Regions from separate parts of the Mucilaginibacter sp. GW821-FHT07G05 genome, predicted to be linked through region 2. Evidence: riboswitches for the same ligand, from Rfam matches in the RefSeq annotation. Region 2 holds a riboswitch; the other holds the start of a gene.
What was found. A riboswitch is a leader RNA that binds a small molecule or an ion and turns the genes downstream of it on or off. The one in region 2 is predicted to bind S-adenosylmethionine.
Positions count from the first base shown of each region.

Region 1: linked by a shared signal. The riboswitch ahead of metH (methionine synthase) and the one ahead of AC07NA_RS03300 (O-acetylhomoserine aminocarboxypropyltransferase/cysteine synthase family protein) in region 2 are both predicted to bind S-adenosylmethionine.

Region 1 is NZ_JBWKQC010000013.1:104,867-120,434, reverse strand. Features, by position in the region: gene AC07NA_RS24460 (efflux RND transporter periplasmic adaptor subunit) at 1-360, shown strand, start outside; gene AC07NA_RS24455 (efflux RND transporter permease subunit) at 427-3,564, shown strand; gene AC07NA_RS24450 (DUF5131 family protein) at 3,925-4,671, opposite strand; gene tcmP (three-Cys-motif partner protein TcmP) at 4,675-5,802, opposite strand; gene AC07NA_RS24440 (S41 family peptidase) at 6,184-7,782, opposite strand; gene murQ (N-acetylmuramic acid 6-phosphate etherase) at 7,887-8,702, shown strand; gene AC07NA_RS24430 (hypothetical protein) at 8,785-9,351, shown strand; gene AC07NA_RS24425 (Bax inhibitor-1/YccA family protein) at 9,467-10,201, shown strand; SAM riboswitch class I at 10,494-10,606, shown strand; gene metH (methionine synthase) at 10,762-14,436, shown strand; gene AC07NA_RS24415 (four helix bundle protein) at 14,472-14,825, shown strand; gene metF (methylenetetrahydrofolate reductase [NAD(P)H]) at 14,915-15,568, shown strand, end outside.
Region 2 is NZ_JBWKQC010000001.1:779,846-795,413, forward strand. Features, by position in the region: gene AC07NA_RS03240 (ferredoxin-like domain-containing protein) at 1-1,652, shown strand, start outside; gene cobA (uroporphyrinogen-III C-methyltransferase) at 1,652-2,434, shown strand; gene AC07NA_RS03250 (TSUP family transporter) at 2,418-3,929, shown strand; gene AC07NA_RS03255 (phosphoadenylyl-sulfate reductase) at 3,934-4,638, shown strand; gene cysD (sulfate adenylyltransferase subunit CysD) at 4,646-5,554, shown strand; gene AC07NA_RS03265 (sulfate adenylyltransferase subunit 1) at 5,694-6,944, shown strand; gene AC07NA_RS03270 (hypothetical protein) at 7,223-7,681, opposite strand; gene AC07NA_RS03275 (menaquinone biosynthetic enzyme MqnA/MqnD family protein) at 7,967-8,716, opposite strand; gene AC07NA_RS03280 (histidine phosphatase family protein) at 8,728-9,348, opposite strand; gene mqnE (aminofutalosine synthase MqnE) at 9,473-10,666, opposite strand; gene AC07NA_RS03290 (hypothetical protein) at 10,726-11,139, opposite strand; gene AC07NA_RS03295 (trans-sulfuration enzyme family protein) at 11,250-12,371, shown strand; SAM riboswitch class I at 12,478-12,588, shown strand; gene AC07NA_RS03300 (O-acetylhomoserine aminocarboxypropyltransferase/cysteine synthase family protein) at 12,827-14,152, shown strand; gene AC07NA_RS03305 (homoserine O-acetyltransferase family protein) at 14,219-15,274, shown strand; gene AC07NA_RS03310 (homoserine dehydrogenase) at 15,274-15,568, shown strand, end outside.

The DNA.
Region 1 (15,568 bases), on a different contig from region 2:
GTATTTACCGGCAAAGTAAACCTTGTTAATTCGGTACTCGACCCTGATACTAAAGTAATGACGGTGCGTATCGCCCTGCAAAATGCCGACTTATTGTTAAAGCCGGAGATGTTTACCAACGTACTGATCACCAATAGCGAACCAGGCCAGGCGGTATCTATCCCGGCGGCGGCCATCATATTTGATAATAGTAAGAATTACGTGGTGTTGTATAACAGCAAATGCGATTTGCAGGTGCGCGAGGTTAGCATAATAAAAACCGTTGACGGCACAGCCTACATTTCATCGGGCTTAAAACCGGGCGATAAGATCATTTCAAAAAGCCAGCTGCTGCTGTACAACGCCCTAATTGCGGAGTAAGCACCCGATGTTGCTTTACCTAATTTTTTAAATCTACAGAACATACACTGTACTACATAAATTGCAATGAATAACCTCATTAAAAGCATTATACATTTTTCACTCAGGCGCCGGGCGTTTATATTTTTCCTTACCGGGGTGCTGGCTGTATTGGGCGTATGGAGTTACATGAATACTCCTATCGAAACATTTCCGGATGTTACCAACACCCAGATCATTATTATAGCGCAATGGCCGGGCCGCAGCGCCGAGGAGGTAGAAAAAATGGTGACCATCCCTATGGAAACCGTGCTTAACTCGGTACAAAAAAAGGCTAACCTGCGTACTACCTCATCTTTCGGGCTGTCTTATGTCCGCATCATTTTTGATGACGATGTTGACGATGCCTTTGCCCGGCAGCAGGTATTGAGCAGGCTAAGCAATGCCGACCTGCCCGATGGTGTAAAACCCGAAGTAGAGCCGCCTTATGGCCCTACCGGCGAAATTTTTCGTTATACGCTGAAAAGCAAGACAAAATCAATACACGACCTTACCGAGATACAGGATTGGGTACTCGACCGCCAGTTTAAAGCCATTCCCGGGGTTGCCGATGTAAACAGTTTTGGCGGTGAGGAGAAAGATTACGAGGTAAGTGTTAATCCATCGCTACTGCAAAAATACGGCTTAACATCGCTGGATGTGTACAACGCCATTAACCGCAGTAACATTAACGTGGGTGGCGATGTAATTGAAAAGAACGACCAGGCCTTTGTGGTGCGTGGTATAGGTTTGATCAACAACATCAGCGAGATAGAGAACATCATTATCAAGAACATCAACGGTGTACCTATCCTCACCCGTAACGTGGCCGATATTAAGGAGAGCGGGCTGCCGCGTTTGGGCCAGGTTGGCAGGGATAAGAATAACGACGTGGTAGAAGGTATTGTGGTGATGCGCAAAGGCGAAAACCCTGCCGAAGTATTAAAACGGATACGCGACAAGGTAACCGACCTGAACGATAACGTATTGCCGCCGGATGTAAAAATAAGCACCTTTTACGATCGCACCACGCTCATGGAGTTTTGTACCGAAACTGTGTTGCATAACCTGGTTGAAGGTATTGTACTGGTTACCGTTATTGTGTTTTTGTTTATGGCCGACTGGCGCACCACCTTAACCGTGGCCATTATTATACCGCTGGCACTATTGTTTGCCTTTATATGCCTGCATTTGAAGGGTATGAGCGCCAACCTGCTCTCCATGGGCGCGGTAGATTTTGGGATCATCATAGATGGAGCGGTGGTGATGGTGGAAGGTATATTCGTCGCCCTTGACCACAAGGCGAAGGAAGTTGGGATGCAGAAATTTAACGGTCTGGCCAAGCTGGGTTTGTTTAAAAACGTGGGTAGTGAAATGGGTAAGGCTATCTTCTTCTCCAAGCTCATTATCATTACCTGCCTCATTCCAATATTCGCTTTTCAAAAGGTAGAGGGTAAAATGTTTTCGCCACTGGCCTATACATTAGGTTTCGCCTTACTGGGTGCGCTACTGTTCACGCTTACGCTGGTACCTGCTTTATCAAGCATACTGCTTAAAAAGAATGTGAGGGAAAAACACAACCCGGTAGTGATCTTTTTTGAGAACGGTATCCGCCGCATGTTTAGCTTTACTTACAAAAATCAAAAGCTAAGCCTGCTCATCGCCCTAACCTGCATGACGCTCACCTTCGCTTCGGCCAAGTTCTTAGGATCGGAGTTTTTACCGCAGCTAAACGAGGGCGCTTTATGGGTAACCGCTCAAATGCCGATGAGTACTTCTTTAGAGAACTCGGTTAACATTACCAACAAAATGAGGCAGATATTGTCACAGTTCCCGGAGGTAAAACAAACCCTGTCGCAGGTAGGCCGTACCAATGACGGTACCGACCCTAAAGGTTTCTTTAACGTACAGATCCAGGTTGACCTTTATCCTAAAAAGGATTGGAAAAGGCATATCACCCAGGAGGAACTGATAGCCGAAATGGATAAAAAGTTAAGCTTGTATCCCGGCATTATATTCAACTATTCGCAACCTATTATTGATAACGTGGCCGAAGCCGTAGCTGGTGTGCCTGCATCAATGGCCGTAAAAATATTCGGCCCCGACTTTAATGTATTGGATGAGGATGCCAACAAAGTAATGGCCACGCTTAAACAAGTTAAGGGTGTAGAAGATTTAGGAATACTGCGCAACCTTGGTCAGCCCGAGTTCAGGATAGAGCTCGATCAGCAAAAGATGGCCCGTTACGATGTAGCCACTGCCGATGCCAATGCCGTAATTGAAATGGCCATTGGCGGTAAAGCTGCCACCCAGCTATACCAGGGGGAACGCAAATTTGATATCCGCGTACGTTATCAGAAACAATACCGTGCTACGCAAGAAAAGATAGAGTCGCTGATGGTGCCCACCCTTAACGGTTCAAAAATATCGCTAAAGGAAATCTCTACCATTAAAGAACTCATTGGACCGGCATTCATTTTCAGGGATAATAACATGCGCTACATCGCGGTGAAATTTTCGGTACGCGGTCGCGATTTGGGCAGTACCATTGCCGAAGCGCAGCAAAAGGTAAACGATGCCGTAAAACTTAAACGCGGCTACACCTTCACCTGGAACGGCGAGTTCGAAAACCAGATCCGTGCCTCTAACACCCTGGCGCATGTGGTACCGGTTTGTTTGCTGGTGATCTTCCTGATACTGTATACCACCTTCGGTAATGCTAAAGATGCTATACTGGTAATACTCAACGTACCGTTCGCCCTTATTGGCGGTATACTGGCGCTGCATATTACCCAAACCAACTTCAGTATTTCGGCCGGTATCGGTTTCATCGCGCTGTTTGGGGTGTGTATCCAAAACGGGGTAATCCTTATCTCGGTGTTTCGCAAAAACCTGGAAGAAGGTAAACACCTCGACGAAGCATTGCTCACCGGCGTAATATCAAGGGTACGCCCAGTGGTAATGACCGCCCTTATGGCTGCTATTGGCTTAATGCCCGCCGCCATATCAACCGGTATAGGTTCAGAAACCCAAAAGCCGCTGGCCATTGTGGTAATTGGCGGACTGGTAACCTCTACCATACTAACCCTGCTGATACTCCCTATCATTTACGGGATAGTTTACAAATTCATCCGCAAGCGTGAAAACCGTAAACTGCTCAAAAAGATAGGCGCTATCAACAGCTAACCGTTCCCCTTAATTATCTATATATAAATACCCCAGCCCTCAGCGTGTAAATGCTGGGGGCTATTTTTTTGAATGGAATAGTTTTGGGTGCGCTAATGATGTTTTGATGTGCAGATGATTTGATGTGCAGATATGCAAATTAGCAGATGTGCAGATGATGTTTTCCCCCATCCCCTCCTCGGAGGGGCGAGCGTAGGGATTGCGCGGTGGCGGGGGTGGGTTTCTGCGATATTAATTGACAATATGCAGGTGACCGTTTTGGCAAAATCCGCAAATCTTCTCCTTTCCCCTCCTCGGAGGGGCGAGCGTAAGGATTACGCAGTGGCGGGGTGGGTTTATGCGATATTAAGGAACTATTACTTAAGCTGTAGTAAGATTCTGTTGTTCTTCAATTTTGATAATTTGCTTAGGCATTTCATCGTAAGTTCTTCCATTTAGTACTCGACCAGCTGCCTTTTTATTCTTACCGCCCCACTGTTTGAAGAAGAAAGGGACATTTGCCTTTTCACATTGCATACGAATATCTTCGACCCACTCTTCTTGCATTGGCCTTGCTTTAAAGCCGCTTTCTCCACCAACTATTACCCAGTGTATTCCGGAAAGATTTAAATTTGGCAATGGACCTAAAAGTGGTTCGAGAGATAAAAACCGAACATTGGCATTTATTTTTTGCAGATGTGTAATTCGATCAACAACTTTGTCATCTTCCACGCTTACGCCTATCCATACATTATTGGTAAAATTTAAAAATGGCGAATAAGACTCAAGTACATCCCCTCTTTTTGTAAGAACTTGATAAGTATGTTGAGGAGTATCATTCATTACCTTAAATACACTTTGTACATAATTTAAAGGAACCTCTTTATGAAATAGATCACTCATTGAATTAACAAATACTAATTGCGGTTTTTTCCATGTATATGGAACTAATAATGTCGCTGGATGGATGCGGAACTTAAATCCTTGACTATATTTTTCTTGCCCCATACCCTTTAATCTCTTAGTCATAGTTTCTGCATAGCAGAACTTACACCCAGCCGAAAGCTTATCACAACCAGTAGTTGGATTCCACGTCATTTCGGTCCATTCTATCGATGATTTTGACATATACTAAAAGTTCAATATACAGGTATCTGATATTATAACGTTAACTTTATGTTTGACATTATCTGTAAATGTAACTTTTACTGACCCTTGTTGTGCCATATATCTTAAAGTTTCTTTGTAATGAGACCAACTAAACTTAGTGTTTTGTTGGTGCTCATCGTATAATGCCTTTGCGGTAATTTGCCTTTCCTTGTAGGAATTGGCAAGCATGTAAGATAAGGCTTGAATGTTAGGATTTCCAAAACCTAAATCATCAATTTCATTTAGTCTTTTAGCATCATATGTATAATTACCATCTTTTTCAAGTGTTGCCCCTATATTGTCATAAGCATGGTAAACATTTTTCACTAACTCATAGCCTTTTTGATTTTTAGTAAAATGTATTATGAAATGACTTGTTGCTGTGCTGTCCTCTTCTTGAAATCTAAAAGAACAGTGGTATAATTTTTTTGCACCTACTGCACTTGTAAATTCCAAAGCCAAATTTTCCATAATAAGTTTCAATCGCTCCTGAACCGATGCTTTGTACTGCCTTTTTAATCTTAGTTGTTCAATTGTAGTTGGAAATAGCGATTGCATAAGCTCGTCAAACTTACCAACGGCAACGGCTTGATTTATGCGTTTTATGTTGACAAACAAAAACAATTCATTGCCCCAGTTTTCAAGAAACTTCGCAAGTATTAAAGTGTCAATTCCTTTATACCCAAATGGATCAAAAAAAAGCAAAGTTGGATTAGGATTAACTTTTTGTGGCTCTCTATTCAAAAAGTCTTTTATGGATTTATCTTCACCGACAGTTTTATTTCCAAATCTTGGAGGATATGTAAAAGTATTTTCTGGAAACAACTCTAAAAAGTTTGTCTCAAGTTCTTTAGCGTAACTATTGTCATTAAAGATTAAATGAACTTTTGAACTAAGCACAGGATCTTCTGCACATTCTTTTGCCAATAATAACGGTGTAGAATGTTTTTGATCTTCATACTTACCGGGGCCGGCGTATAAGTCTAAATATCGTATAGAATTTTGTGGTTTCTTCAACAATATGCGACAATATTGAGGGAAGTATTCAGATACTATTTTAGCTTTAACTTCCGATGAGGACGTTTGTTCTTTGAAAAAATCTTCTTCCATTTAGTTTAGGTTTATAACATATAAAAATACAAAGATTATTGAGACGAACCAAACTCGGCTCACCTAAGTATAAGCTTATAAATTATTGTTATTGGTTTTAGATTATATGAATGTTGCGAATTCATTTTAATTATACCGGCCCCGAGCTTAATGCCTGTGTAGTATAAGCGGATAGCGGGGCTATCGTAACCGAAGTACTACTATCATTGATTTTCAAAAAAGCTATTGGATTAACTTGTATGGCGTAGAAACCCACCCCGCCAACGCACGGGCTTGCGCTCGCCCCTCCGAGGAGGGGATACGGAGAAAAAACGAATCACTTCATCACCTGCACATCTGCTAATTTGCATATCTGCACATCAAAACATCACATCAAAAAACCTATTCCACACTTGCTATCGCCTGGTTTAGCGTGGCGTCGTTGAGGTTGATGGCCTGGAAATAGTAGGTGTCGCCCCATTTGAAGCGGGCGGCGTAGGCCTTAAGGAGCGATTTTATTTCGGTTTTTGATAGCTGTACTTCCGGCTCGTCGATGTGTTTAAGCGAGTGCGAGGCGTATTGTATAAAGCTGTTAAAATCGGTATCGGTTGGCGTGTAGTTTTTAATGAAACCATCGGCCTGTGGGTATTCTTTCAGCAGGGGCTGCATCTTATCCACAATGTAAGCGGTAAAGACCTGTGCCGAACTTAGCCGTTGAATAAGGCGAGTAGTTTGGGCGGCATCGGCGGGTATAAATACGTCGGGCATAATGCCGCCGCCGCTAAATACCTGTTTGCCGCTCGATGTACGATAAGGCGATTGTTTACTGAAAACGCTGTCGTTACGGATATTTTCGGCCGAGAAGAGTTCGCCTTTTTTCATGCGCTCTGATAGCTCACGGCGGTAGCTTTCTACCCCATGGCTGTACGATTTTTGTATCGACCTGCCCGATGGAGTATAATACCTGGCCACGGTAAGGTTAATGGCCGAGCCATCGCCAAACGGAAACTGCTGCTGCACCAAACCTTTACCAAACGAACGGCGACCAACAATTACGGCACGATCCAGATCTTGCAGTGCTCCGGCTAAAATTTCACTGGCCGAGGCCGAATATTCGTCGATCAATACGGCCAGTTTACCTTGCTGAAACGCGCCCGAATCTGTAGCGAAATAATCGGTACGGGGTTCGTGCACGCCTTTGGTGTAAACAATCAGCTTGCCTTTGGTTAAAAACTCGTCGGCCAGGGCAGTAGCGGTATTGAGGTAGCCGCCGCCGTTGCCGCGCAGGTCGAGCACCAGTTTTTGCATGCCTTCGGCTTTCAGTTTGTTGAGCGCGCCGCGGAAATCTTTATCGGTAGTGGAGGCAAATTTGCCTATTTTGATATAGCCTGTGTTATTGCCTGCAATATAAGCGGCATCTAAACTGCTCAAGGTTACACGGCCTGGTTTTACAAGGTATAGCTTGGCCTCCCTTTCGCCGGGAGCAATGGCAGTAAACAGGATGGGTTTGCTTTTATCTTGACGCAGGGCCTTGCTGATGTGATCGTCGGTGAGGCCTGTACCCGCGAATTTTTTGTTATTTATATCGATGATCTTGCAGCCGCCGGTTAAACCCGCGCGTGCCGCCGGGCTGCCCGCGTATACTTGCGTAACCACAAAGGTATCGCGCAGCAGCAGGTATTCGATACCCACGCCGGTAAAGCCGCCTTCCAGTTTTTCGCTTAATGCCGATGCCTGTTGCGGCGGCAGGTACAGCGAATGCGGGTCGAGCTTTTGCAGCAGTTCGTTAACGGTAACGCCGGTTATGCTATCTACATTTACCGAATCTACGTAGTTATATTGCACCAGTTCCAGCACTTTCGACATCTTATCATCGGTGCCCGAAAGCGACAAGCCCATACGCCTCCCCGTAAGTCCATTATCGCTAATGAACAGCCCCAGGGCTATACCAATGAGTATGAGCAGGGTTGAACGGAAAATTACGGATGCTGTTTGTTTCATAAATAGCGCTTAACACAAAGATAACAATTGCCCGGGATACCAATTATTAATTAGCTGTAGTATTTGATGATTTTTACCGAATTTTGTTTCAACTAAATTGAAAAATGGAAGCTACTACCGAGAAAAGTTCATACTATAATAACCTGGAGCAGATGACCGTCGCGGAGATTTTGCAAAGCATTAATACCGAGGATAAAAGCGTTCCGTTGGCTGTAGAAAAGGCCTTGCCGCAAATTGAAGCGCTGGCAACCGCCATTGCCGAAAGGATGAAAAAGGGCGGCAGGTTGTTCTATATTGGCGCGGGTACCAGCGGCAGGTTAGGCGTGGTTGATGCCAGCGAATGCCCGCCAACCTTTGGCGTTCCGTTCGATTTGGTAGTAGGTATTATAGCCGGGGGCGATGGCGCCATACGCAAAGCAGTTGAGTTTGCTGAGGATGATGCCGAGCAGGCCTGGAAAGATCTTTCGGCCTATAACATTAACGATAAGGATGTGTTGGTAGGCATTGCGGCATCGGGCAAAACACCTTATGTAATTGGCGGGTTAAAAACCGCTAACGAGCACAATATTTTAACGGGCTGTATCGTATGTAACAGTGGCGGCCCGGTTGCGGCAGTTGCACAATACCCGGTAGAGGTAGTAACTGGTCCGGAATTTTTAACAGGCTCAACCCGCATGAAGGCAGGTACCGCGCAAAAACTGGTGTTGAACATGCTTACCACCAGCGCAATGATACAGCTTGGCCACGTAAAGGGTAACCGCATGGTAGATATGCAGCTATCAAACAATAAACTGATAGACCGCGGTACCCAAATGGTAATGGCCGAAACAGGCCTGCCCGAAACGGAAGCGGCTACCCTGCTGAAACAATACGGCAGCGTACGCAAAGCAGTTGAGAGCCTCAACCTTAATAAAGAATAAATTAATTCAAAAGTCAAAATTCAAAAGTGAAAAAGACATGCACCATTTTTGAATTTTGACTTTTAACTTTTGAATTTAAAAAATGCACGAGATAGAGCCATATTACCGCTGGCGGGATGATTATATAGCATCGGAGGATGAGCTATCACCTTTTTATGCTACGCAGTACAATGAGTTTGAGTTTGATAAGCAGATATATAATTACCTGCTGCACCCGCAATGGGATACCTTTGGCTCAAATACCTTGTACCTGAAGGTGCTGTTTGTTGATTACGATAAGGGCTTTTCCATTATTGAACTAATTGGCGAATGGAACGATGCCATCAATAACGATATTATGCTGATGAAGCGCGAACTGCTGGAGCTGATGATAGACGCGGGCGTAACCAAGTTTGTACTGATCGGCGAAAATGTGCTGAACTACCACTCGTCCGACGATTGTTATTACGAGGAATGGTTTCAGGATGTGGAAGATGGCTGGATAGCCGGTGTAAACTTTCGCGACCATGTGATAGCCGAGTTTAAGCAAAACAATATCGACTATTACATCAACTTCGGCGGCGAACTCGATAACCTGAGCTGGCGCGGATTAAAGCCGGTACAGGTATTCAAGAAGGTAGAAGAACAGTTGATGAAAAGGCTAAACTGATTAAACCATTGAGCCCGAAATTCGTCTAATTGTTATAACAACAAATTAGACCCCGGTAATTATTTAAGCAGGGTAATTTTTAGTAAATTCGTACAATTTAAACCATATAATAAAAATGGAGATTAATAAAAGTAATTACACTTACGATAGTGTATTTGTAAATGAAGATGCAGCTGCATCGCGCAAATTTATTGCGAACGTGTTTTTATGGATGTTTGTGGCATTAGGTATATCGGCGGCATTTGCATGGACATTTGCTTATGATCAGTCGTTAAGAAACTTATTGATAGACCCAATTACAAACAGAGGTACGGGTTTTGGTACCATTGCAATGTTTTCCCCGCTTGTTTTTATATTCACAATGAGCCTGGCATTTAACCGTTTCTCATTTGGCATGCTAACGGTTTTCTTCCTGGCATTCGCGGTTATGATGGGTATAAGCCTTAGTACTATTTTTTCGGTTTATGCGAGTGGTCTAATTTATGGAACTTTCATTACCGCATCGGTAGTGTTTGGTATTATGGCTATAGCAGGGTATACAACCCAGCAAGATCTTACTAAATTCGGTTCAATTTTAACTATGTTCCTGATAGGTATAGTTGTAGCATCATTGGTTAACTTCTTTATCAAAAGCAGTGGCCTTAGTGTTATTATTAGCTATATAGGTGTTGCAGTGTTTGTGGGCCTAACCGCTTATGACGTACAAAAATTAAAACGTATTGGTGCAGGCTTAGAGTACGGCGATCAGTCGACCAAAAAGATAGCTATCATGGGTGCGTTAACGCTGTACCTTGATTTTATCAACCTGTTCCTGATGTTACTGCGTGTATTCGGCGGCAACAGAAGATAATAGTATTGATTAACAATATTGAAAAGCTGCATGAAAATGCGGCTTTTTTTGTGGACTCACCCGATCCACGCTTCGCTGGATCACCCTCTCTGCTGCGCAAAGAGGGTTTTATTTTGAATATTACGGAATATGTAATACTTATACCTTCTTTTTCGCTTGCGAAAGAGAGGGGCGCCCAGCGAAGCGTAGGCGGGGTGAGTTAAAAACCCTTCCTGCAACAATATTGCATTTCGCTTATATACATAAGCCAAAAGCCTATTGCACATTAAAACTTTATTATGCACCTTTGTGCTGCTTATGGAGAAAGACGGAGGGATTAGACCCTGCGATGTCTTAGCAACCTGTACTTACAAGGTGCTACATTCTACTTAACAAGTCAACTGGACCGGTTAGGAAAGATAAGCGAAAGTCAAATACACACGCCCGACTTTTCGAGATAAGCTGTTATAGTATCAAGTAATTAGTATCAGGTATCAAGTAGTTTTTACTGTTGATCACACTGCGCTAATCACGCGGACTCATAAAGTCTTGCTACTTGATACTCGCTACTTGATACCAAAATGGATATTAGAAAAGAACTACAGAAACGCATTTTAGTGATTGATGGGGCTATGGGTACCATGATACAACGGTACCAGCTCACCGAGGAGGATTTTCGTGGTGAGCGTTTCCGCGATCATATATCCGATTTGAAAGGCAATAACGATTTGCTGAATATCACCCGTCCGGATGTAATTAAGGCAATACATGCCGAATATCTGGATGCCGGGGCAGATATCATCGAAACCAATACCTTCAGTACCCAACGTATTTCACTGGCCGATTACCACATGGAAGAACTCGACTATGAGCTGAGCTATGAGGGTGCCCGCATTGCCCGTGAGGTGGTTGACGAATATAATATAAAAACACCCGAAAAACCGCGCTTTGTTGCCGGTGCGGTTGGTCCTACTAACCGTACGGCTTCTATATCACCGGATGTGAACGACCCTGGTTACCGCGCGGTATCATTTGATGACCTTGCCGATGCTTATTACGCGCAGGTGCGCGGACTGGTGGACGGCGGATCGGATTTGCTGTTGGTTGAAACCATATTTGATACCCTGAATGCCAAGGCGGCATTATTTGCCATACAACGCTATGCCGAAGAAAGCGGCAAGCATTTGCCTATCATGATATCGGGTACTATTACTGATGCTTCCGGGCGCACGCTTTCGGGGCAAACGGTGGAGGCGTTCTGGAACTCTATCCGCCATGCTAACCTGCTGTCGGTAGGGTTAAACTGTGCTTTGGGTGCCAGGGAGATGAGGCCTTATTTGGAAGAGCTATCTGAAAAGGCAGAAGTATACATATCGGCCTACCCTAACGCGGGTTTGCCTAACGAGTTTGGGGCTTATGATGAAACCCCGCACGAAACCGCGCACCAGGTTGACGATTTTATAAAAGCCGGCATAGTAAATATTGTGGGTGGTTGTTGTGGCACCACGCCCGAGCATATCAAGTGTATTGCCGATAAAGCAGCAAAATTCCCACCGCGCAAGATCCCCGAAATAAAACCATTTTTGCGCCTTAGCGGACTGGAAGCAGTTACGCTTACGCCCGAAACCAACTTTGTTAACGTTGGCGAGCGTACCAACATCACCGGTTCACCCAAATTCTCCAAACTGATACTTGCCGAAGATTACGAGGCAGCGCTAACAGTTGCCCGTCAGCAGGTAGAAGGCGGCGCGCAGGTGATCGATATCAACATGGATGAGGGTATGATCGATTCGGAAGCGGTGATGGTGAAATTCCTGAATCTTGTAGCCTCCGAACCGGATATTTCCAAACTGCCTATCATGGTAGATTCATCAAAGTGGACGGTATTGGAAGCCGGGTTGAAATGCCTGCAAGGCAAGGGCATCGTTAACTCCATCTCGCTTAAAGAGGGTGAAGAGAAATTTATAGAATACGCACGCAAGATACAAAGCTATGGCGCCGCAGCCGTAGTGATGGCGTTTGACGAAACCGGCCAGGCCGATTCGCTGGAACGCCGTAAAGAGATTTGCCAGCGCTCATATAATATACTGGTAAACGAAGTTGGTTTTCCCCCGCAGGATATCATCTTCGACCCAAACATACTTACCGTAGCCACCGGCCTCGAAGAACATAATAACTACGCGGTAGATTTTATTGAAGCCACCCGCTGGATAAAGCAGAACCTGCCTTATGCCAAAGTAAGCGGTGGAGTGAGTAACATTTCGTTCTCGTTCCGTGGTAATAACGTGGTGCGCGAAGCTATGCACTCGGCGTTCCTGTACCATGCCATTAATGCCGGTTTGGATATGGGTATTGTAAACGCGGGGATGCTTGAGGTATACGAAGAAATTCCGAAAGACCTTTTGATACTGGTGGAGGATGTATTGCTTAACCGCCGCCAGGATGCTACCGAGCGACTGGTAGAATATGCCGATACCATTAAGAGTAAAGGCAAGGAGATTGTTCGTGATGAAGAATGGCGTAAAGATCCGGTAGAGAAACGCTTGTCGCACGCGCTGGTAAAAGGTATCATAGAGTACCTTGATGCCGATGTGGAAGAAGCCCGTCAGAAATACGACAAACCGCTCGAAGTAATTGAAGGCCCGCTGATGGATGGCATGAACATCGTAGGCGATCTGTTTGGTTCGGGTAAAATGTTTTTGCCACAGGTGGTAAAATCGGCACGCGTAATGAAAAAGGCCGTGGCTTATCTGCTGCCCTTTATTGAAGAAGAAAAACGTAACAATGCCAATGCCGATCAGCGCAAAAATGCCGGTAAGGTATTAATGGCCACCGTAAAAGGCGACGTACACGATATTGGCAAAAATATAGTAGGCGTAGTGCTGGCCTGTAACAACTTCGAGGTGATTGACCTTGGGGTGATGGTGCCCGCGCAACGCATTATTGAAGAAGCTAAAAAGCAGGATGTGGATATCATCGGCCTGAGTGGTTTAATTACCCCATCGCTGGATGAAATGGTACATTTTGCCAAAGAAATGGAACGCGAAGGCTTTACCATTCCGCTGATATTGGGCGGTGCTACTACCTCACGGATCCACGCGGCGGTAAAGGTGGCACCTAACTACTCGGGAGCGGCTATTCACGTGCTTGATGCATCGCGCAGCGTAACGGTTTGCAGTAACCTGATGAACCGCGATGGTCGCGATGCGTACATACAGGGCATTAAAGATGAATACGCCAAAGCACGGGAGGCGCACGCCAACAAAAAATCGGATAAGCGTTTTGTGAGTATTGAAGATGCCCGCAAAGCGAAATTCCAGATCAACCTTAACGGCTCGATCCCGAACAAGCCTACCTTCACCGGTACTAAGGTATTTGAATCGTTCCCGCTTGAAGAATTAGTGCCGTATATCGACTGGACCCCTTTTTTCCATACCTGGGAGCTACGCGGCAGCTACCCGAAAATATTTAACGATAAATATGTAGGTACCGAAGCGCAAAAACTATTTGACGATGCGCAGGTGCTGTTGAAAAAGATAGTGAAAGAAAAATTGCTGCATGCCAATGGCGTTATCGGTTTTTGGCCGGCCAACAGTGTGGGCGATGATATCGAGATATACTCGGATGAAACCCGCAAGCATGTGATCACCAAAATACATACCCTTCGCCAGCAAGGTGAAAAGGTAAAGGATGATCCGTATTATGCGCTGTCGGATTTTATTGCGCCCAAAGAAAGCGGCGTTACCGACTACTGGGGCGGCTTTGCCGTTACTACCGGTATTGGTTGCGACGAGTTGGTGGCCGAATTTGAAAAAGATCACGACGATTATAACAGCATTATGGCCAAAGCCCTTGCCGATCGTCTTGCTGAAGCCTTTGCCGAAAAAATGCACGAACTGGTACGTAAAGATTACTGGGGTTACTCGAAAGATGAGCAACTGGATACCGACGGATTGATCAAGGAAGAATACCAGGGTATCCGCCCGGCGCCGGGTTATCCCGCCTGTCCGGATCATACTGAGAAAACAACGCTGTTTGAACTGCTGAAAGCTGAAGACAATGCCCACATGCACCTTACCGAAAGCCTGGCCATGACACCGGCCGCGTCAGTAAGTGGTTTTTACTTCGCCCACCCGCAGGCCCGCTATTTCGGCCTCGGCAAAATAAGTAAAGACCAGGTACAAGACTACGCCAAACGCAAAGCCCTCCCACTGGAAGAAGTAGAAAAATGGCTGGGACCGAATTTGAACTATTAGTATCAAGTAGTTAGTATCAAGTATCAAGACACGAAATGCACAATTTTAAAGAACTAAAAGTTTGGCGGGCAGGAATAGAAATATGTAAGGAGGTATATCTGCTAACAAAGGCTTTTCCGGCTGAAGAAAAGTTTGGCTTGATATCGCAAATAACTCGCTCGGCTGTTTCTATACCTTCCAATATTGCTGAAGGTTGCGGCAGAAGATCAAATAAGGAATTGTACCATTTTTTAAATATTGCGTTAGGCTCTTCGTTTGAATTAGAAACGCAGATTATCTTAGCCAAAGAATTTGATTACATAACCCAGGCAAAGCACGATACCGTATGCCTGCTAATTACTGAAATACAAAAGATGATATATGGTTTGCAAAAAAGCCTTGCTGCCTGATCTCTCTATTAAATACTGATACATTAAAAAAGAGTATACGTTTTGCAAAAAAGTCTTGCTACTTGATACTCGCTACTTGATACTAACCAATGAAGATCACCGAACACATAAAGAACGCTAACGGCAAAACACTTTTTTCTTTTGAACTGATTCCGCCATTGAAGGGGCAGAGCATACAGGGTATTTATAACGCTATTGATCCGTTGATGGAGTTTAAGCCGCCGTTTATTGATGTTACCTCGCTGCGCGAAGATTTTATTTATAAGCAGCATAACAGCGGTTTGCTGGAAAAACTGGCTTATCGCAAGCGCCCGGGCACTATTGCCATTTGTGCAGCAATCATGAATAAGTACAAGGTTGATACCGTTCCGCATTTGCTATGCGGTGGCTTTACTAAGGATGAAACCGAGAACGCGTTGATAGACCTGGAGTTTTTAGGTATCGAGAACGTACTGGTGCTTCGTGGTGATGCCCGCAGCGGTGATCCGGCCTTTGTGCCAAACCCTAACGGGCACTGCTATGCCACCGACCTGCTACAGCAAGTAGTGAACATGAACAACGGCGTTTACCTGCACGAGAATTACGATAACATTCAAAAAACTAATTTTTGTATAGGCGTGGCCGGTTACCCCGAAAAACACTTTGAAGCACCAAACCTTAAAACCGACTTTAAATACCTCAAACAAAAGGTAGATATGGGCGCCCAGTTTATTGTAACCCAAATGTTCTTCGATAATAAAAAG
Region 2 (15,568 bases):
CTTACGCGCACGCTACTTTCGAGTATTTTTTGCGTAACCCAATCTGCCAGGAAATGGGGCGTAAATTCAAAATGTCGTTCTCGGCCAATGATGATGATACAGCTTACTCTTACATCCACGATTTAGGTTTCATCCCTAAAATAAACGCTGCCGGCGAAAGAGGCTTTAAAGTAATGTTAGGCGGTGGCTTAGGTGCACAACCCCTGCTGGCTAACATTGTAGAAGAGTTTTTGCCCGAAGATCAGATGATCCCTTATATAGAGTCGATCATCCGTGTATTCGACCGCCATGGTGAGCGTAATAACCGCAACAAGGCCCGTTTAAAATATCTTGTACAAAAAATAGGTTTGGATGAAGTGCTGCGTTTGGCTAAAGAAGAACGCACTGCTTTAAAGGTAAAATCGTATACCGTTAACCGCAACGCGCTTGCTGACCCGGCTTTGCCGGCAACTACCGATTATCCGGAAGTTAGCATCAGCAACCCGCTGCGTTACGAGCAATGGCTGGCTACAAACGTTTTCGAGCAAAAGCAAAAAGGCTTTTATGGTGTATACGTTAAGGTGCCAATCGGTGATATTTCTACAGAGATTGCCCGCAAATTAGTTGATGTGTTGAGGCCGTTGGTTGCCGATGAGATCCGCATCACTCAAAACCAGGGTTTACTATTAAAATATGTACGTAAAGAGGCATTACCTGCGCTTTATGAAGGCTTAACTTCTATTGATCTTTCTGCACCGGGCTTTGATAGTGTGGCTGATGTTACCACCTGCCCCGGTACTGATACCTGTAACTTAGGTATCTCAAACAGTATGACCATGGCTAAAGTACTCGAAAATGTAATTTACACCGAGTATGAAGACCTGATCTACAATCGTGATATCAAAATAAAAATAAGCGGTTGTATGAACTCTTGCGGTCAGCATGGTTTGGCGCATATTGGTTTGCACGGCAGTTCGCTTAAAGCCGGTACACGGGTGTTACCATCAGTACAGGTAATGCTGGGTGGCGGCACGGTAGGTAACGGTGTAGGCCGCGCTGCCGAACGTGTGGTAAAAGTACCTGCAAAAAGGGCTACGCATGTTTTAAGATCGGTATTGGATGATTACAAAACCAACTCCATTGCCGATGAGGTTTTCCATAACTATTATGACAGACAGGGTAAAGACTATTTCTATCGCCTGCTTAAACCACTGGCCGATCTGACTACCCTTACCGATGAGGAATTTGTTGACTGGGGCCACGAAGAAACCTTTGTTACCGCCATTGGCGTGGGCGAGTGTGCCGGTGTGGTGATTGACCTGGTTGCTACCTTGCTATACGAATCTGAAGAAAAGCTGGGCTGGGCTAACGACGCTTACAAACGTGGCGCCTGGGCTGATGCTATTTATCACGGATACAGCGTATTTGTAAGTTCAGCTAAAGCGCTATTGCTTGATAAAGGCGTTAACAGCAGCACACAGGCAGGCGTTATTAAGGAGTTTGACGCGCAATACGTATCAACCGGAGAATTTGAATTGAACGGTTCTTTTACCGATCTTGTATTACAGATCAACAAAAACGAACCTACTGAAGAGTTTGCCACTGAGTACCTGGCTATGGCTACCGAATTTTTAAATACCAGCAAAGAGAAAAGAGAGGCATTGGTAAAATAATGAGCAATACTACTAACCACCAAAATAAGATCAGCAGGATCACCTTAGTTGGCGCAGGCCCCGGCGATACCGATCTGATCACCCTTAAAGGCGTTAAAGCGTTACAAGCAGCTGATGTTGTTTTGTATGATGCCTTAGTCAACGAAGAATTACTGGCCTTTGCCCCTGCCGATGCTGTAAAGGTATACGTAGGCAAACGCTCAGGCGATCATACTTATTCGCAAAGCGCGGTTAATCAGCTGATGGTTGATTACGCTATTAACTACGGCCACGTAGTTCGCCTTAAAGGCGGCGACCCATTTGTATTTGGCCGTGGATTTGAAGAACTGGAATTTGCTGCCGAAAATAATATCCCCGCGCAGGTAATTCCGGGTGTGTCAAGCTCAATTGGCGTACCTGAATTGCAGGGTATCCCGGTTACTCATCGCGGTAAAAGCGAAAGCTTTTGGGTAGTAACAGGTACTACCGCCAATGGTAAAATATCTGCCGACCTGATTGATGCCGCCAAAAGCAAGGCTACTGTGGTAGTGCTGATGGGCATTCATAAACTGGCCGAGATTACCGAAATATTTAAGGCTGAAGGTAAAAACAACCTGCCTGCGGCAGTAATACAAAGCGGAACAACCGTTAACGAAAAAATAGTTGTAGGCGTAGTTGATACCATTGTTGATCTGGCTAAAGAAAACAACATTACCTCACCGGCGCTTATTGTTTTTGGAGAAGTAGTATCCCTGCATCCTCAATTTCAACCTTTCAAAGCATTATATGACACTCTTGCCTAAAGATAATATTAACCCCGTTCAATTGAATGAGGCAGAGGGCAATCAGTTGTTCCCTGTTTTTATCAAGCTGAATAATTTGCATACCGTACTTATTGGTGCCGGTAAGGTTGGTTTAGAAAAACTAACCACCGTACTTAATAACAGTCCGCTTGCAAAGGTTACTGTTATTGCCAAAGAGATATTGCCCGAGGTGCACCAACTGGCTGCCGAATATAGCAAGGTGATCATCATTAATAAAACATTTGACGAGTACGATCTTGACGGCGCCGATATTGTAATAGCGGCCACTAATGATAACGACTTAAATAAATACATCAGGCAGGCAGCGCGTGACCGCAAACTGCTGATCAATATTGCCGATAAACCCGAGTTGTGCGATTTCTATTTAGGATCGGTAGTGAAAAAAGGCGACCTTAAAATTGCCATATCAACCAACGGAAAATCGCCTACGGTAGCCAAGCGAATCAAGGAATATTTGAATAAAGAAATACCTGATGAGATAGATATTACTTTACAGCAAATGAACGAGTTAAGAAATTCACTTAATGGAGATTTTGCATCTAAAGTACAGCAGCTTAATGAAGCAACCGCAGTACTAACCGAAAGAAAAGCACCCGCGCCCAATAAACTATACCTCCGCTGGCTCATCTGGCTAACGTCGGTATCGTGCATCACTATCGCGTTGCTTTCCTTATGGTTTAAAGAGCCTGCGTTTCAATTATATTTACGGGAGCTTGATCCGGTATTTTACTACTTCCTGGTAGCTGGTTTTATATTCTCCATGATCGATGGCGCAATAGGCATGTCGTACGGGGTTACTTCAACTACCTTTTCGTTGTCAATGGGGATACCGCCTGCCTCGGCGAGTATGGCAGTTCACCTGTCCGAAGTGATGAGCAATGGCATAGCCGGCTGGATGCATTACCGCATGGGTAACGTAAACTGGAAACTGTTCAAGCTACTTTTAATACCCGGTATAGTCGGCGCTGTTACAGGCGCTTATCTGCTTTCATCCTTAGAACATTATAGCCAGTATTCTAAACCATTCGTATCATTATATACCCTTATTTTGGGTGGCGTGATATTATCAAAGGCATTTAACAACAAGCCTAAAAAATCGGCGGATAAGATAAAGAAGATCGGCTTGTTGGGTTTAGGCGGTGGATTTATTGACGCGGTTGGCGGCGGTGGCTGGGGCTCTATCGTATTATCAAGCCTTATAGCAGGCGGCCGTAACCCGAGGTTCTCGTTAGGCACAGTAAAGCTATCAAGGTTTTTTATAGCATTGATGAGTTCTTTAACATTCGTTACCATGCTGAAGAACGCGCATTGGGATGCCGTTGCGGGCCTTATTATAGGCAGCGCGCTGGCATCACCTATTGCGGCACGTATCTCAAATAAAATATCTACAAAAGTAATTATGGTTTCAGTTGGTATCATTGTAATATTGATCAGCCTGAAAAGCATTGTTACCTTTATAACAAAAGTGATTTAATACAATGAGTGAATTAGCTCAGGATATAAAACAACAAGTGGGCAACCTTGACCCGGTAGAAGCGTTAAGGCTTTTAGCCGAAAGGTTTCCGGGTGAAATAGTATTTTCAACCAGCTTCGGCTGGGAAGACCAGGTGATCACCCATATGATATTTACCAATAACCTGCCCATTAAAATATTTACGCTTGAAACCGGCAGGCTGTTCCCCGAAACTTATTATGTTTGGAACCGCACCATGGAAATGTATGGCAAACCAATACATGCTTATTACCCTAAGCACGAACTGGTAGAAGAAATGGTAAATACTAAGGGGCCAAACAGCTTTTACGAGTCGGTTGATAACCGTAAGGAATGCTGCGGAATCCGCAAAATTGAACCTTTAAAACGTGCACTGGCCGGTAACAACTGCTGGGTAACCGGGATCCGGGCCGATCAATCGGCAAATCGCCAGTTTATGGATAATGTGGAGTGGGACGAACAGAACCAACTGGTGAAATACCACCCTATTTACAGCTGGACACTTGACGACGTAAAGGAATATATAAAGAAATACAACGTACCATATAATACATTGCATGACAGGGGTTTCCCCAGCATTGGCTGTTTGCCTTGCACCAGGGCAGTACAGGAAGGCGAGGATTTTCGCGCCGGACGCTGGTGGTGGGAAGATCAATCAAAGAAAGAGTGCGGCCTGCATGCAGTAAAATAAAAAACGAATGAGTAATAACAACCACCTTAATTATTTAGACGAACTTGAAGCAGAAGCTATTTACATTCTGCGGGAAGTAGCCGGGCAATTTGAAAAGCCCGCCCTGCTTTTCTCGGGCGGTAAAGATTCTATCACCCTGGTGCGCCTTGCCGAAAAAGCGTTCCGTCCGGGTAAATTCCCTTTTCCGCTGGTACATATTGATACCGGCCACAACTTTATTGAAACTATTGAGTACCGCGACAAAATGGTAGCCCGCCTTGGCGAAAAGCTGCTTGTTGGCCACGTACAGGATTCTATTGATGAAGGCAAAGTAGTTGAACAAAAAGGCAAAAACGCCAGTCGCAACGCTTTGCAAACGGTGACCCTGCTTGATACTATTGCCAAACACCAGTTTGATGCCTGCATTGGCGGTGCACGCCGCGATGAGGAAAAAGCCCGTGCCAAAGAACGTATCTTTTCGGTACGTGATGAATTTGGCCAATGGGACCCGAAACGCCAGCGCCCCGAATTATGGAACCTTTACAACGGTAAAATACATAAAGGCGAAAACGTAAGGGTTTTCCCGATCAGTAACTGGACAGAACTTGATGTGTGGAATTATATCCGCCGCGAAAATATCGAACTCCCTTCTATTTACTTCGCTCATGAACGCGAAACCATTATCCGCAACGGACAACTGATGGCCGCTTCTCCATTTTTAAATATGGATGAAGAGGACATTATTGAGCGCCGCAACGTGCGTTTCCGTACTGTGGGCGATATGACCTGTACTGCCGCTGTTGCTTCACATGCTTATCATATCGACGACATTATCAACGAGATAAGCGAATCAAAAATCAGTGAGCGCGGCGCTCGTATGGACGACAAAGTATCAGAAGCAGCTATGGAAGACCGTAAGAAAGGAGGCTATTTCTAAATTCGAATGTTCAGTTTTATAATGTGCAGATGTGCGAATACACAGATGTGCAGATGATAAGAACAATAAAGGGAAAATTCGAAATCGAACATCCGATATTCGAAATAACAACCACATTCGAAATACGAAATAAAATATTATGGATATACTAAAATTTATAACCGCCGGTAGTGTTGACGATGGCAAGAGCACACTTATTGGTCGTTTACTTTATGATAGCGGCGCTATTTTAGCCGACCAGTTAGAGGCTCTGCATTCATCAAACCGCAAAAATGACGACGGCAGCATTGACTTGGCTATATTAACCGACGGCCTTAAAGCCGAACGTGAGCAAGGCATTACTATCGACGTAGCATACAAATACTTTAATACCGATAAGCGTAAGTTCATCATTGCCGATGCCCCCGGCCACATACAGTATACCCGTAACATGGTTACCGGCGCGTCAAATGCCGATTTGGCAATTATCCTGATCGACGCGCGTAAAGGCGTGATCGAGCAAACTATCCGTCACTCCTACTTGGTATCGCTATTGGGCCTGCCACAAGTTGCCGTAACCATTAATAAAATGGATATGGTTGATTACAGCGAAGAGGTTTACAATGGCATTGTTAAAGATTACCTTGAACTGGCCGCTAAAGTGAACCTTGAAAATGTAAAATTCATCCCGGTAAGCGCGCTTAAAGGCGATAACATAGTAACCAAATCAACCAATATGGATTGGTACGAAGGTGAAAGCCTGCTTGATTACCTGGAAAATGTAGAGATAAAGGTAGATATTACTACATCGCATGCCCGCCTGCCTGTGCAATGGGTTATACGCCCACAAACAGAAGAGCTGCATGATTACCGTGGATATGCCGGCCGCGTGTTAAGCGGCTCATTTCATGTGAATGATAAGGTGACCGTTTTGCCATCGGGCTTTAGCAGTACGATATCTAAAATTGAGGTATTGGACAGCGAACCTGTAGCTGCTACAACAGGTATGTCGGTAACGATACACCTGAATGACGAGATTGACATTAGCCGTGGCGACCTGTTAGTGAACAGCAACCAACAGCCGCAGGTATCTCAATTAATTGAGGCCGACCTTTGTTGGATGGATACCCGCGCGCTTGATACCTCACATACCTACTTTATACAGCACAATAGCAAAGTAACCCGCTGCCGCATACAAGAGGTGTTGCACAAAATAAATATCAATACGCTCGAAAAACAATACGACGAAGATTTTAAGCTGAACGATATCGGCCGAATCATCATCAAAACAGCAGATCCGTTAGCGTTTGATCTTTACCAGGATAACAAAGCCAATGGTGGCGCTATATTGGTAGACAGCCGTACCAACCTAACCGTAGGCGCGCTAATGCTAAGGGCTAACGCTGATTAAGAAATAAACTCACGTCCATTGAGAATTAAAATTCTTTTTGGACTTTGAAGGTAAAATGACGATGGCTCACACCCACTCTCCACTGTCATGCTGAGGAACGAAGCATCTATCGCAAATAAGCATAGCGAAGAAGATTCTTCAAACGTTCAGAATGACAGTTTTTTTAACACGTCATAGGTAGGTATCGCAATTGACGCGCATTTCATTAACCTTCAAAAACAAAAAAGGCTGTCACCAATTGGTGACAGCCTTTTTGCTGTAATTTTATGAGGTTGTTATTATCTTACTTGTTTGAAGAAATAAACTGCTGAAGTTGGGCTAACCCTAACTAACAATTCTTCTTTGTCATTTTTCAGATCAACAAAATGCTCGGTTGATTCGTCGTTGCTCATTTCAATAACTGAACTTACTACGTAACCTTTGTATTTGTTAGCAATTTCTTTTTGTGCCCTTGCAGATACTTTTTTGTACTCAACAGCTTGGGTAGTACCTAAAAAGTCGCCTTGTAAGTTGTAGAAAGCAGTCTTTTTAACGCCATCAACTACAAACTCAGCTTTTTGGCAATTTGAGTTTACAGTCCATTTTACATTTTTAGCATCGCTAAAGTCAGCATTGAACTGGTTTAATACAGCGTAAGAAACTTCGTCTTCTTTGTCTGCTGCTTTTGTTTTATCGGCAGCATATACACCTGTTACTAATAGTCCGATGATTGCTGGTATAATTAATAATTTTTTCATTGTCTTAAATTTTAAATCCATAACAAAGATAAGGCAACGTTATCAATAACGTAAATAAAATTGAATTTTTATAAAAATATCATAACACAATGGGTTTAATTTTCAATTTTGAAAAATATTTCACTTTACATAGTTTATTTTTTACAATATCGTAAAAAAAGAAGGCTTTACTTATTGTATTTTATACACTAAGTAAAGCCTTCTATGTAACAAACTGAATATAAATAACCGTTTTAGCAACATATCTATTGATAATTACAAAAAGTAACTATCAATAGTATCTAATTACTTATCAAGTTGTTTTATATAATTATGGAAAAGGTGCAGTGCCCGCTCCTTATTATCGGTAAGTTCGAAGTCAATCTTGTGCATCAGGTAATCTTCCACATCAAAATCATCACGTTTAGGCATTTGTTTAAATAGTTCGGCCCTGTTATTCAAACCAAGCTTCAGCGCCTGGTTAAATTCGTCCATAAAATCTTTCGGTATGTTTTTGTTGGCAACCCAAGCAGCAAACACAAATGGTAATCCGCTAAAGTTCAGCCACTCTTCGGCAAGGTCATATACATAAGGGTACTGTTCCTTTTTACCAAAGGTTCTGTCCCCTATTTGTACAAAGGCCGTGTTAGCATCGGTTGATGTAGTATAATCCGCGGCATTGGTAACCAGTTCCGGATTTACCTTCCAGTGATTTTTCAAAAGCACACGGGCCAGGTTATTTGATGAACGCGATTCGGGATCAAGCTGTAAGGTTTTAATATCCTTAGCCTCGCAATTGCTGAATATAAATACCGAATTAACGGCTCCGTTAGCGCCAATGCAATAATCGGATACTATATTCCATACAGGCAGGCTTAAAATAGCGGCTACAGGTATAAGGCCAATATCGGCCTCGTCGTCAATAAGCTTTTGGGCACAGTCCGACGGCATATCCAAACTCAGATCAATTTTGTTGATGATGTTGGAATGTTCTATACCGTAAATAAAGGGTTTGGTGTTAGTATAACTAACTGCAGAAATTCTGATCTTTTTCACAAATACTTAGTTCAGGAAGCCTTCAGGTGCTTCGCATTATTAAAATCGACGATCTCATATTTATCGCCGTCAAATACTACCTTATATAATACAAGGTTTTGGTGCGGGAAATTATCCATCTCAGTCAGCGGGCGGCCGGTAAGCAAACACAGCAGCAAACGCATAGCGCGGCCGTGCATACATATCAATACCGTTTTTTCTTCGGGATGGCTCATGATGGTTTTGATGGCTTCCTCCTGGCGTAGCTTAACATCGTTGGGGCTTTCGCCGCCTTCAAACTTCACGTCGAGGTTTCCGTCCATCCAGTTGCGCATCAAATCTAAAAATGCGGCTTTATTTTCGGGAGTGCTGGGTTTACCTTCCAGTACACCCCATGCCAGCTCATCTAAGCCGGAAAGTTTTTCATAAGGCAAACCCAGATCGATAAACTTTTGGATACTTTGCTGGGTACGCTTAAGTTCAGAAATGTAGATCTTATCAAAGGCTACATCTTTATAAGCGTCAAAAAATTGTTCGGCCTGGTGGCGGCCTTCTTCGTTAAGGTCGGTGTTCATACCCCGGCCCTGTACAATTCCCTGTTTATTAAGATCAGTTTGTCCATGGCGGACAATATATAGTGTTTTTAGTATCATTCTTTTTTTAAGCAGAAAGCTGAAAGGTAAAAGCTGAAAGGTTTAAACCTTATATCTCAAGCACCCTTCAAAATCTTCTTACCTTTTAGCTTTCTGCTTTTATCTTTTGGCTTTCAGCTTCCCCCTAATTAACCACCGGTAACTTATAAAACCTCGGCTTGGCTTCTTCGGCAAACTGAAAATCGTTGTAGTCGGTAACTACATTATATAAGGTATCGCGTTCTATAGGGTATCGGCCTACATTCTTTATCAGCTCAACCACTTCTTTGGTACTCATACCCGGGGTTTGTTCCTCGGCACCTGCCATTGAATAGATCTTGGTAGTATCGTCAAGCGTACCATCAATATCATCTACCCCAAAGTTTAACGATAGCTGCGCCGTAGTACGGCTAATCATGGCCCAATAGGCTTTAATATGATCGAAATTATCCAGATAGATGCGCGCGATGGCGTAGTTACGCAAGTCTTCAATCACGGTTGATTCGGGCACATCCGACATCTGGTTATCCTTATTACGGAATTTCAGCGGAATAAAAGTTTGGAAACCACCTGTTCTATCCTGTAACTGGCGCAGGCGTTCCATGTGATCAACCCGGTGCCAGTATTTTTCGATGTGGCCATACAACATGGTAGCATTCGAGCGCATGCCCAGTTTATGCCATTCCTCGTGTATTTGCAGCCATTGGTCGGCAGTACATTTATCTTTAGCTATCTGATCGCGAATTTCTTCGTGGAAAATTTCGGCACCACCACCCGGCATTGATTCCAGCCCGGCACCCTTCATCAGGGCCATCCCAGTGGCGTAGTCAATTTTAGCTTTCTTAAATATATAGTGATATTCAACAGGCGTTAAAGCCTTTACATGCAGATCGGGACGATGTTCTTTTATACGTCTGAATAATTCGGCATAAAAAGGAACATCGTACTGCGGCAATACACCACCTACAATGTGCACCTCGGTAACAGGCTCGTTATCGTATTTTTTTACGATGTCGAGCATCTCTTCCATAGTATATTCCCAACCATCGGCGCGTTGTTTCAACAACCTCGAATACGAGCAGAATTTGCAATCGTACACACAAAGATTGGTTGGCTCGATATGGAAATTACGGTTAAAATATGTTTTATCGCCGTGCTTTTCTTCGCGAATATAGTTGGCGAGGGTACCTAAATAGCCCAATTCGCCTTTTTCATATAATAAAACACCTTCATCAAAGGTGATACGCTGGTGGTTGAGTACCTTTTGAGCAATGTGTTTTAAATCAGCAGATAAGCTTGGGTCCTGTAATAGTACTTGTAAATTATTGTCAGCTGCCATCTAAAAAACTTTACAGCAAAAATACGTAATTGCTGCATCAGAATATCACAGGCGTGTAACTATTTATCCTTTACGTACTGCACAGCGAAGCCGTCATTAACGTTATCGGCCAAAACAAGCGTATCATTTTTAGCTTTTACGATCACCTGGTCTAACCCACCGTTCTGATATTTAATGATATAAGCCGGATCTTCAGAAAAAATGGTTTTATCCTTGCTAAGCGTAAACGCCGATTGGTTTGTAAGCGAATCGTTACGATAAAAAGTAGCCGTATTATTCCGTTTAAACTCAACCGATGAACGGTAACCTTCAGACTGCGGTGTAATAGTTCTACCCGCAAAGCCTCCCGTTGATTGCACCCATTTCCACTTGCCGTACAGCTTATCGGTGCTAATATTGCCTGCTGTTTTTAAATCTTCTTTATTGCATGATACGGCGCAGATCACCAATATGGAGCATACTAAACTTTTCATAAAAATGGGGTTATGACATTGGGGTTTTAAACTTATTACGGTAATATTATTGTGAACGCTACAATCAAATAAATTAATGTTGCTTAATTTGGGGCATAATTTTCTGCCTTATGAATATCGAAACCATAGCCATACACGCCGGCAACCATAACGACCCAACCACGAAAGCGGTGATACAGCCCATCATCATGTCGACCACATTTGAACGTGGCGAAGATGGCAGTTATCCGGGAGGTTATATATACAGTCGTTCATCCAACCCCAACCGGAGCGCTTTAGAGCAGGTACTTGCTCAACTGGAGGGCGGTGTTGAGGCAGCAGCGTTTTCATCGGGCAATGCCGCGGGCATGGCGGTATTTCAATCGTTACCTGCGGGCACACATATTATATTACCCGATGATATGTACCATGGTTTGCGCAACCAGATCAAAAATCTTTTTGCCGGTATACTGGAGTTCGATTTTATTGATGTGAACAATACCGAATTACTACAACAGCATATAAAATCCAATACTGGTGTAATATGGATAGAAACCCCATCGAACCCGTTATTGAAGCTTACCGATATTAGAAAGGTAGTTGCCATAGCCCATTCCAAAGGTATTAAAGTAGTGTGCGATAATACTTTCGCCACACCTGTATGCCAGCAACCTATCGCATTAGGGGCCGACCTGGTGATGCACTCGGCTACAAAATACTTTGGCGGCCACAGCGACCTGATGGGCGGCGCATTAATTGCCGCTGAAAAAAGCGACTGGTGGTTAAAGATCCGCCAGGTACAGGAAATGGGTGGCGCTATCCCCTCGCCTATGGATTGCTATTACTTGGTACGCAGTATTAAAACGCTGCCTTACCGTGTACGTGGTCATGTAAATAACGCGCAGCTATTAGTACAATTTTTGCAAGACCATCCGAAGGTAGAACGTGTAATGTATCCGGGTTTGCCATCGCACCCACAGCATGATATTGCTAAGGCGCAAATGCTGAGCTTTGGCGGAATGCTGTCTTTTTGCATAAAAGGCAGCGAAGATGATACCCGTAAAGTAGTAAATAGTGTAAAGCTGTTTACACAAGCCACCAGCCTGGGTGGTGTTGAAAGCCTGATAGAACACCGTGCATCGGTAGAAGGGCCCGACACCAAAACGCCCCGAAACCTGCTTAGGGTATCAGTAGGTTTAGAGCATATTGATGATCTTATTGCCGACCTTGAAGCGGCTTTTAACAGTTTTTAAGCATAAATAAAAATAAAATTTGGAGATAAGTATTCAATTAACATATCTTTGAAACATTATTTGGTAGCAAATATTAAGATCATTGTTCCGCCAACCGGCGAATTTTGGTTTATAAAGAAGTGGCGAGAGATCAGGCTCAACAACCCACTGGCAACCCTTCAATTTGAAGAAGGTGCCAATTCCTGGCCCGGAGAATGGATCCCGGGGAATATAAATTAACCACCATGAAAAGTTTAGTACAAGTTAAAGAAAGTAAGATACAACAGGTTACCCCAACCGGCAATTCATTTGCTATTTGTATTTGTATGTGTTGCTGCTGTTGATTCAGTAACACGTTCCCATTTTCATTTTCCTGAAAAATACGCGTGTTGCTCCTATCGGGATGCTATTATCCTGCTTTGCGCACACGGTAAAACAAACTGATCATTTACAAACAATTAAAATCTTAACATATCATGTCTACTACAAATTTAAAATTCGAAACACTACAATTACACGCAGGTCAGGAAGCAGATGCAACAACAGGTTCACGCGCTGTACCTTTATATCAAACTACTTCTTATGTTTTTAACAGTGCCGAGCATGGTGCTAACCTATTCGCGCTGAAAGAGTTTGGCAATATCTATTCCCGCATAATGAACCCCACTACCGATGTTTTTGAAAAACGGGTAGCGGCTTTAGAAGGTGGTGTAGCGGCATTAGCAACAGCATCCGGCCAGGCAGCGCAATTTTTGGCCTTAAATAACATTTTACAGCTTGGCGATAACTTTGTTACCTCGCCATTTTTATACGGAGGCACTTACAACCAGTTTAAAGTAGCCTTTAAACGCATTGGTATCGACGCGCGTTTTGCCAAAGACGATACTGCCGAAAACATAGAAGCCCTTATTGACGATAAAACAAAAGCAATTTACCTCGAAACCATAGGTAATCCGGGTTTTAATATCCCTGATTTTGAAAAGATTGCCGCGGTTGCACAAAAACACGACCTTCCTTTAATAGTAGATAATACTTTCGGCGCTGCCGGATATTTGTTCCGCCCGCTGGAGCATGGCGCACATGTTGTAGTACAATCGGCTACCAAATGGATTGGCGGCCATGGTACAAGCATTGGCGGTGTAATAGTTGATGGTGGTAACTACAACTGGGCCAACGGCAAATATCCTCAATTTACCGAACCGGCCGAAGGTTACCATGGTTTAGTATTTGGCGATGTATTCGGTATTGGCGGTCCGTTTGGTAATATTCAGTTTATTATACGTGCCCGTGTGGAAGGCCTGCGCGATTTCGGTCCGTCGCAATCACCATTCAACTCGTGGTTATTGGTTCAGGGATTAGAAACCCTGTCGTTACGTGTACAACGCCATATTGATAACGCGCTCGAACTGGCCAAATGGTTGGAACAGCATCCTTTGGTAGCCAAAGTAAACTATCCGGGTTTGGCATCATCACCGTATAACGCGCTGGCTAAAAAGTATTTAAAAAACGGATTTGGCGCGGTATTGTCATTTGAGGTAAAAGGCGATAAAGAAAACGCGGGTGCAATAATTGACAGCCTTAAACTGGTGAGCCATGTGGCAAACGTGGGCGACGCGAAAACGCTGATCATACAGCCATCTGCTACTACGCATCAGCAATTGAGTGATGAAGAGCAACTTTCTGCCGGTGTTACGCCTACCCTGTTACGTGTAGCCGTTGGTATTGAACATATTGATGATATTAAAGGCGATTTTGAACAAGCCTTCAATAAAATAAAACAACCCGAAGCCGAATTGGTGTAAACCATTTAGCGCGGGCTATACAAATTAAAAAGTCCCTTCCGTTGGGGAGGGACTTAAATAATATATATGAACACAGAAGTATTTAAGTACACTAAAACATTTAAACTTGAGTCGGGCAGCGAGTTGCATGATCTTGAAATAGGTTTTAATACCTACGGCAAGCTGAACAAAAACAAGGATAATGTGGTTTGGGTGTGCCATGCGTTGACCGCCAATTCCGACGTGCTTGATTGGTGGCAGGGTTTATTCGGTACGGATAACTATTTTAATCCCGAAGAACATTTTATTGTGTGTGCCAATATTTTGGGTTCGCCTTATGGTACTACTAATCCGCTAAGTACAAACCCGGTTACCGGGCAGCCTTATTATTTGGCATTCCCGCAATTTACCATAAGGGATATTGTTAAGGCGCATCAGCTACTGGCTGATTATTTGAATATCGAAGATATCCATATCCTTATCGGTGGTTCATTAGGTGGCCAGCAATCGTTAGAATGGTCGATTATTGAGCCGGAGCGTATCAAAAATCTGATACTGATAGCTACCAATGCCCGTCATTCATCATGGGGTATTGCTTTTAATGAGTCGCAAAGATTGGCATTAACTGCCGACCGCACTTTCTATAACAACTCGCCCGATGGCGGCGCTAAAGGTTTAAAAGCAGCGCGCAGCATTGCCTTAATATCTTACCGTGGTTATAAAACCTACAATGTAACCCAGCAGGAAGATGACGATAACAGAACCGACAACTACAAGGCATCAAGCTATCAAAGTTACCAGGGCGAAAAACTGGTGAACCGCTTTAACGCCTACAGCTACTGGTATTTAACCAAGGTGATGGATTCGCATAATGCAGGCCGCGGCCGTAACGGCGTTGAAAAAGCATTGAGCCTTATCAAAGCCAAAACATTAGTGATCGGCATAAAATCAGATGTGCTGTTCCCGGTAGAAGAACAACAATACCTTTTCCAGCATATCCCGAAGGCATCATTCTCTGAATTTGATTCGCTTTATGGGCACGATGGATTTTTAATTGAAACAGAAGCTTTAACAAATATTATCACCTCTTTCTTTAAAACAGATGTTAAGGGAAAGATTATTGAATTGCAACGAATTGCGTAATGAGTAAGAAACTAACTATTGGATTATTTGGATTTGGAGTTGTTGGACAAGGATTGTATGATATCATCAAGACAAAGAATTTAAACCTGGAGATCGTTAAGATCGCTATAAAAAACCCGGACAAGCAACGTTCGCTGCCTTCTACCCTTTTCACTACTGATAAGGATGAACTGCTGAACAATCCGGAAATAAATACCATCATCGAACTGATCAATGATACCGAAGCTGCTTATGAGATTGTATCTACAGCGCTTAAATCGGGCAAAAACGTAGTATCGGCCAGTAAAAAGATGA